One region of the Streptomyces sp. NPDC001848 genome, then DNA from elsewhere that is predicted to be linked to it. Evidence: riboswitches for the same ligand, from Rfam matches in the RefSeq annotation. Region 1 holds a riboswitch; the other holds the start of a gene.
What was found. Region 1 has a riboswitch for thiamine pyrophosphate ahead of thiC (phosphomethylpyrimidine synthase ThiC). Riboswitches for the same ligand answer to the same signal wherever they lie in the genome.
Positions count from the first base shown of each region.

Region 1 (3,391 bases):
TCCCTCGCCGACTTCGACGCCCATCTGGACGAGGCGCTGGACCGGATCCTGGCCGAGGAGCAGAGCGCGGGCTGAGGCCGTGCTTCCGTGCTGTAACGGTTCCTCGCGGCGGCGCGTGGGGCGCGGTGGGTGCCGTAACGCTTCTGCGGTGCGGCCTCCAGCGCTCGGGCGCCCTCAGTGCCTGCGGCGCCTCCCCCGTCCACTGCGGGCCGGTACGGCGGCCGGAGCGGCGGACCGGTCCGAGCGGTCGGCGGCGACCACGAGGGCGGCCAGCGCCGTGGTCACGGGCACCGAGGCGACCAGGCCGATCGAACCGACGAGCGTGCGCACGATCTCCTCCGCGACCAACTCGCTGTCGGCGACGGTGACCACGCTGCTCTGCGCGATCGAGAACAACAGCAACAGAGGTAGAGCGGCACCCGCGTACGCCAGGACGAGCGTGTTGACGACCGATGCGATGTGGTCGCGGCCGATGCGAATGCCCGCACGGTACAGACCACGCCAGCCCATCGAGGGGTTCGCCTCGTGGAGCTCCCACACCGCCGACGTCTGCGTCACCGTCACATCGTCGAGGACACCGAGCGAGCCGATGATGACGCCGGCCAGCAGCAGGCCGCTCATGTCGATCCCCGGATACAGGCCGTGGATCAGGCCCGTGTTGTCGTCGGTGTTGCCGGTCAGCGCCGCCCAGCCGATGAACAGGGATCCGAGCACACCGATCAGGGACAGGGAGATCAGCGTGCCGAGCACCGCCACCGAGGTGCGCGCCGAGAGCCCATGGCACATGTAGAGGGCGATCAGCATGATGGCGCTGGCGCCGACCACGGCCACGAGCAGCGGGTTCGAGCCCTGAAGGATCGCCGGCAGGATGAACAGGCTCAGCACCAGAAAGCTGACGGCCAGGGCGATGAGCGCCATCACACCGCGCATCCGCCCCACGACCACCACGGCCACGGCGAAAATGCCGGCCAGCAGCGCCATGGGGACCTTGCGGTTCACATCGGCCACCGAGTACTGCAGGTCCCTGGGGGCGGACGGCTCGTACGCGACCACGACCTTCTCGCCCTGATGCAACTGCCGTGACTGGTCCGGCTGGACGATCTCCGTGAACGTCCGGCCCTGGTCCTTGCCCGTGTCGACGCGGACCGTCGCCTTCTTACAGGTGCCGGTCGACTGCTGCTGGGCCGAGGAGCCCTCGGCGGTGGAGGTGTCGCCGGTCGGGGTGTCGCCCGAGGCGTTCACGGACTTGCAGTCCACCTGCACCACCCTGGTGACCGTGGCCTGCTGTGTCTGCCGGTCGAATCCGACGCCGGTGCGCTTGTGCGACGGCACGCCGCCGGGCCACAGCACGACGAGACCGACCACCACGGCTGCCGTGAAGGGGATGAGGATCGCGGCGATGACCCTGCGCAGGTGCCGCGACACGGGGGCCGCCGGACCATGACTGTGGGAGTGGCCGTGCCCACCGCTCGGTGCATGCCCATGGCCGGCACTCTGTCCGGGGCCGTGTCCGTCGCCCTGGCGGTGGCCATGGGGCGGGTCGGGCGGTGGGTAGGGGGGCGGATGCTGTGTCGTGGTCACCGAGGCATCATCGCAAGAAGGCATGAGGCCCACTGTTCAGCCCGCGCAAAGAGACGCTAGCGTGGGAGGACCTTTGCACACGCGGGAGCTCGGAGCACCGGGCTGAGAGGGCGCTGACCTCCGCAGACGCGATGTTTCACGTGGAACATCGACGGGCGGAAACCGCTGCGTCGACCGCTGAACCTGTTACCGGGTAATGCCGGCGTAGGGAGTAGGTCACATGACCAACAAGGACGTACGCACGCCTGCCTCCGTTGAGGGCGACCAGGAGGCCGGACAGTCCATCGGCTGGCACAAGGCGTACATCGAGGGCTCACGCCCCGACCTGCGCGTGCCGGTCCGTCGAGTGCACCTCACCAACGGGAAGTCCGTCACGCTGTACGACACTTCCGGCCCGTACACCGATCCGCTCGTCGAGACAGATGTCCGCAGGGGCCTGGTCCCGCTGCGGGAGAACTGGATCACCGCCCGCGGTGACACCGAGGAGTACGCGGGCCGTCCGGTTCGCCCCGAGGACGACGGGATCAAGCACACCTCGCCGCGGGGTGGACTGCGCAACCTCGACGCGGTGTTCCCGGGGCGGCCACGTCAGCCGCGCCGCAGCCGCGACGGCAAGGCGGTGACACAACTGGCGTACGCACGCCGCGGCGAGATCACGCCCGAGATGGAGTTCGTCGCCATCCGGGAGAACGTGTCCCCGGAGGTGGTGCGCGAGGAGATCGCGGCAGGCCGCGCGGTTCTCCCGGCCAACGTCAACCACCCCGAGATCGAACCGATGATCATCGGCAAGCGGTTCCTGGTGAAGGTCAACGCCAACATCGGCAACTCCGCGGTGACCTCCTCCATCGAGGAGGAGGTCGAGAAGATGACCTGGGCGACCCGCTGGGGCGCTGACACGGTCATGGATCTGTCCACCGGCCGCAACATCCACACCACGCGTGAGTGGGTACTGCGCAACTCCCCCGTGCCGATCGGCACGGTTCCGCTCTACCAGGCCCTCGAGAAGGTCGACGGGAAGGCCGAGGAGCTGACCTGGGAGATCTACAAGGACACGGTCATCGAACAGGCCGAGCAGGGCGTGGACTACATGACGGTGCACGCGGGCGTGCGCCTGCCGTATGTACCGCTGACCGCGAACCGCAAGACCGGCATCGTCTCGCGTGGCGGCTCGATCATGGCGGCGTGGTGCCTCGCCCACCACAAGGAGTCGTTCCTGTACGAGAACTTCGAGGAACTGTGCGAGATCCTCGCGGCCTACGACGTCACGTACTCGCTGGGCGACGGCCTCAGGCCCGGCTCGATCGCGGACGCCAACGACGAGGCACAGTTCGCGGAACTGCGCACGCTCGGGGAACTCGGCCGGATCGCCCGGCGTTTCAACGTACAGACCATGATCGAGGGCCCGGGGCATGTCCCGATGCACAAGATCAAGGAGAACATCGACCTTCAGCAGGAGATCTGCGATGAAGCACCGTTCTACACGCTCGGACCGCTGACGACCGACATCGCGCCGGCATACGACCACATCACCTCCGGTATCGGCGCCGCGATGATCGCCTGGTGGGGTACGGCCATGCTCTGCTACGTCACGCCCAAGGAGCACCTGGGCCTGCCCAACCGCGACGACGTCAAGACCGGCGTGATCACCTACAAGATCGCCGCGCATGCGGCCGACCTCGCCAAGGGCCACCCGGGTGCGCAGGCGTGGGACGACGCGCTGTCCGACGCGCGCTTCGAGTTCCGCTGGGAGGACCAGTTCAACCTGGCCCTCGACCCGGACACGGCCCGCGACTTCCACGACGAGACCCTC
Region 1 is NZ_JBIATP010000009.1:53,241-56,631, reverse strand. It holds gene ACFYZJ_RS19680 (SsgA family sporulation/cell division regulator) at 1-75, shown strand, start outside; gene ACFYZJ_RS19675 (YibE/F family protein) at 175-1,581, opposite strand; TPP riboswitch at 1,653-1,809, shown strand; gene thiC (phosphomethylpyrimidine synthase ThiC) at 1,802-3,391, shown strand, end outside.

Region 2 (3,391 bases), on a different contig from region 1:
CCGCCGCCAACGGCCTCACCGACGCCTGGGTCCAGCTGGTACGCGGCGGCACCCCGCCCGTCAAGGGCAGCGACCCGCTGCTGTGCGACGAGAACGCGGTCACCAACAGCTGCGAGGTCGTCGACAAGATCCTCTACCGGAGTAGCAAGCTGGTCTCCCTCAAGGCCACCGCCTACAACAACGAGCACGCCGAGTTCCTCACCGACGACGGCAAGATGCTCTCCGACCACGACCCGATCACCGCCACGTTCAGCTGGGCGCGCGACTCCGCCTTCCAGCTCAGCGACCAGTTCGGCGGCCCGCACGGCGACTACTACAACGACATCGACAGCGTCCCGGCCGGCGCCCGCGCGACCGGCATATCGCTGCGCAGCGGCTCCCGTGTCGACCAGGTCGGCCTGACGCTGGCGGGCGGCACCACGCTCGTCCACGGCGGCACCGGCGGCACGGCGTCCGCACTCGCCCTGGGCAGCGACGAGTACGTGACGAGCGCACAGCTGTGCGAGGGTCAGTACGACGGCCACTCGAGGATCTTCTCCGCGAAGTTCACGACCAACCTGGGCCGCAGCCTGGCGGGTGGCACCACCACCTCCGACTGCGTGACCCGTACGGCGCCCTGGGGCTGGCAGATCGCGGGGTTCCACGGGCGCGCCGGGGACGAGGTCGACAAGATCGGCTTCGTCTACACCCGGCGCTGACGCGCCGGCACGACACGTCCAGGGCCGCTGACCGGGCAGCGGCCCTTGCGTATGGCTGATTCCGGTCCTCGGGTTAGTCTTGCCGCCGTACCGGACACGGGGTGCCCACCTGCGGGCTGAGATCACACCCGTCGAACCTGAACCAGTTCGTACTGGCGGAGGGATGTCTTTCATGCCATCGGCGCATGTCTCGGGCGGACTGCCCACCGGCGGCCGGAGCACCGTCTTCGACGGGCGGATGCCCACCGCTCCCGGCGACCTCAGGGTCGAGGGGCACGGCATCGAGCCGGTCCCCGAGACGAATCGTTACGGCGGGGCGGGTCGGCTGTTCACCGTGTGGTTCGCACCCAATCTGACCATGACCGGCGTGTTCACCGGGACCATCGGCATCGCGCTCGGCCTGGACTTCACCACCGCGCTCGCCGCCGTCGTCCTGGGCACGGTGCTGGGCGCGGTGCCCACCGCCTACCTGAGCACCTGGGGCAGCCGCACCGGAGCCGGCCAGCTGCCGCTCGCCCGGCTGGCGTTCGGCCGTGCGGTGGTGCTGCCCGGGGTGCTGCAGTGGCTGTCCTCGATCGCCTGGGACGCGCTGATCGGGCTGTTCGGCGGGGACGCGCTGGCACGGCTCGCGGGCTGGCCGTTCTGGCTGGGCGCCCTGGTGGTGATGCTGGCGCAGGGAGCCCTCGGGGTCCTCGGCTACGAGGCGATCCACCGGCTGCAGATCGTCATGACGTTCGTGCTGGCGGCCGCGTTCGCGCTGATCGCCCTGCGCATGCAGGGAAGCGTGCACCCCGCCTGGACGGGCACCGCGCACGGCGCGGACCGGGCGGGCGCCTTCGTGCTGACCAGCACCATCGCGCTCAGCCTGTCACTGTCCTGGGCGCCGTACGCCAGCGACTTCAGCCGCTATCTGCCGCGCACCACCTCACGCGCCCGGATGTTCTGGTGCACGCTGCTCGGTCTGGTGGTGTCCTTCCTGGCCGTGCAGGTCCTCGGGCTGTGGGGCGCCTCGGTGCTGACCGACCAGACGGCCGCGGGCGTGGACCATGTCCTGGGCGGTGGCGCGGCCGGCGCCTTCGGGCTGCTGGCCGTGGCGCTGGCGGCGCTCGCCAGCAACGCGATGAACGACTACAGCGGCTCCCTGGCGCTGCAGACCGTCGGGGTCCGCCTGCCGCGTCCGGTGGCGGCCGCCCTCGCCGTGCTGCTGGGCTTCCCGCTGGTGCTGTGGATGCACGCGGCGAACACCACCGCCCGCTTCCAGAACGTGCTGCTGTTCGTGAGCTACTGGATCCCCGGGTTCGTGGCGATCGTCGTCGTCGACTGGCTGGTGCGGCGCGGCACCGCGGTCGACCTCGCCGCCGAGACCGCCCGGCCGCGCTCCCCGTGGCCGCCGCTCCTCGCGTTCGTCGGCGCCTTCGCCGCGGCGGTGCCGTTCATGGACACCGGCCTGTACGTGGGCCCGGTCGCCCACGCGCTGCACGGCGCCGACGTCTCCTACTACGTGGCGTTCCTGGTCGCCCTCACGCTCTACGCCCCGCTGCGCGTCCGAGAGGAGGGCCGCGCATGACCGCGCCGCCCCGTGTCCTGACCATCGCCGGCTCCGACTCCGGCGGCGGCGCCGGCATCCAGGCCGACCTCAAGACCATGCTGGCGCTCGGCGCCCACGGGATGAGCGTGATCACCGCGGTCACGGCGCAGAACTCGGTGGGAGTGCAGGGGGCATGGGAGCTGCCGGTGGAGGCGGTGCGCGCCCAGTACCGCAGCGTCGTCGACGACATCGGCGTACAGGCGGTCAAGACGGGCATGCTCGCCTCGCCCGCGCTGGTCCAGACGGTGGCCGACCTGCTCGCGGACGTGTCCGCGCCGGTCGTCGTGGACCCGGTGAGCGTCTCCAAGCACGGGGACCGGCTGCTCGCCGACGACGCCCTGGACGCCGTACGGACCCGGCTGCTGCCGCTCGCCACGGTGACGACGCCCAATCTGGACGAGGTCGCGGAGCTGACCGGCATCTCGGTGACCGACGAGGCGGGCATGCGCCGCGCGGCCGACCGCCTGCTGGCGTACGGGCCCCGGTGGGTGCTGGTGAAGGGCGGGCACCTGCCCGGTCAGGCCACGGACCTGCTGACCGACGGGGGCGAGGAACACTGGCTGCGCGCCCCGCGCCACGACAACCGCCACACCCACGGCACGGGCTGCACCCTCGCCTCGGCCGTCGCCGTCGGTCTCGCGCAAGGCCTCACGGTGCCCGACGCGGTGCGGCAGGCCAAGGAGTACGTGACGGAGGCGATCGCGGCGGGCTTCGCGCTCGGCGCCGGCATCGGACCGGTGGACCACGGCTGGAGACTGCGTGCGCGCCCGTGACCGTGGCCCGGGAAGGGAGCCCGCGCCCTCGTGAGGGTGCCTCGGGTCAGAGCGCCACAGACGGATCTGGTGTGATGGACGCGCACCGCCGATCCTTTCGCGGAAGGACCGAACCCTGAACCCCCCGCTCGCCGAGGCTCTCTCCGTCCTCCTCCTCGTCGCCGTCCTGGCCGGCGCGGTGGTGCGTCCCTTCAAGCTGCCGGAGGCCGTCTGGGCGGTTCCGGCCGCCGGGATCGTGATCCTGACCGGCGCCATCTCCCTGAACCACGCACGTGCCGAGGCCGAGCGCCTCGGCCCGGTCGTCGGCTTCCTCGCGGCCGTCCTGGTACTGG
Region 2 is NZ_JBIATP010000003.1:384,994-388,384, forward strand. It holds gene ACFYZJ_RS07995 (jacalin-like lectin) at 1-698, shown strand, start outside; TPP riboswitch at 786-879, shown strand; gene ACFYZJ_RS08000 (purine-cytosine permease family protein) at 871-2,265, shown strand; gene thiD (bifunctional hydroxymethylpyrimidine kinase/phosphomethylpyrimidine kinase) at 2,262-3,059, shown strand; gene ACFYZJ_RS08010 (arsenic transporter) at 3,175-3,391, shown strand, end outside.
Region 2: another riboswitch for thiamine pyrophosphate. It lies ahead of ACFYZJ_RS08000 (purine-cytosine permease family protein); the one in region 1 lies ahead of thiC (phosphomethylpyrimidine synthase ThiC).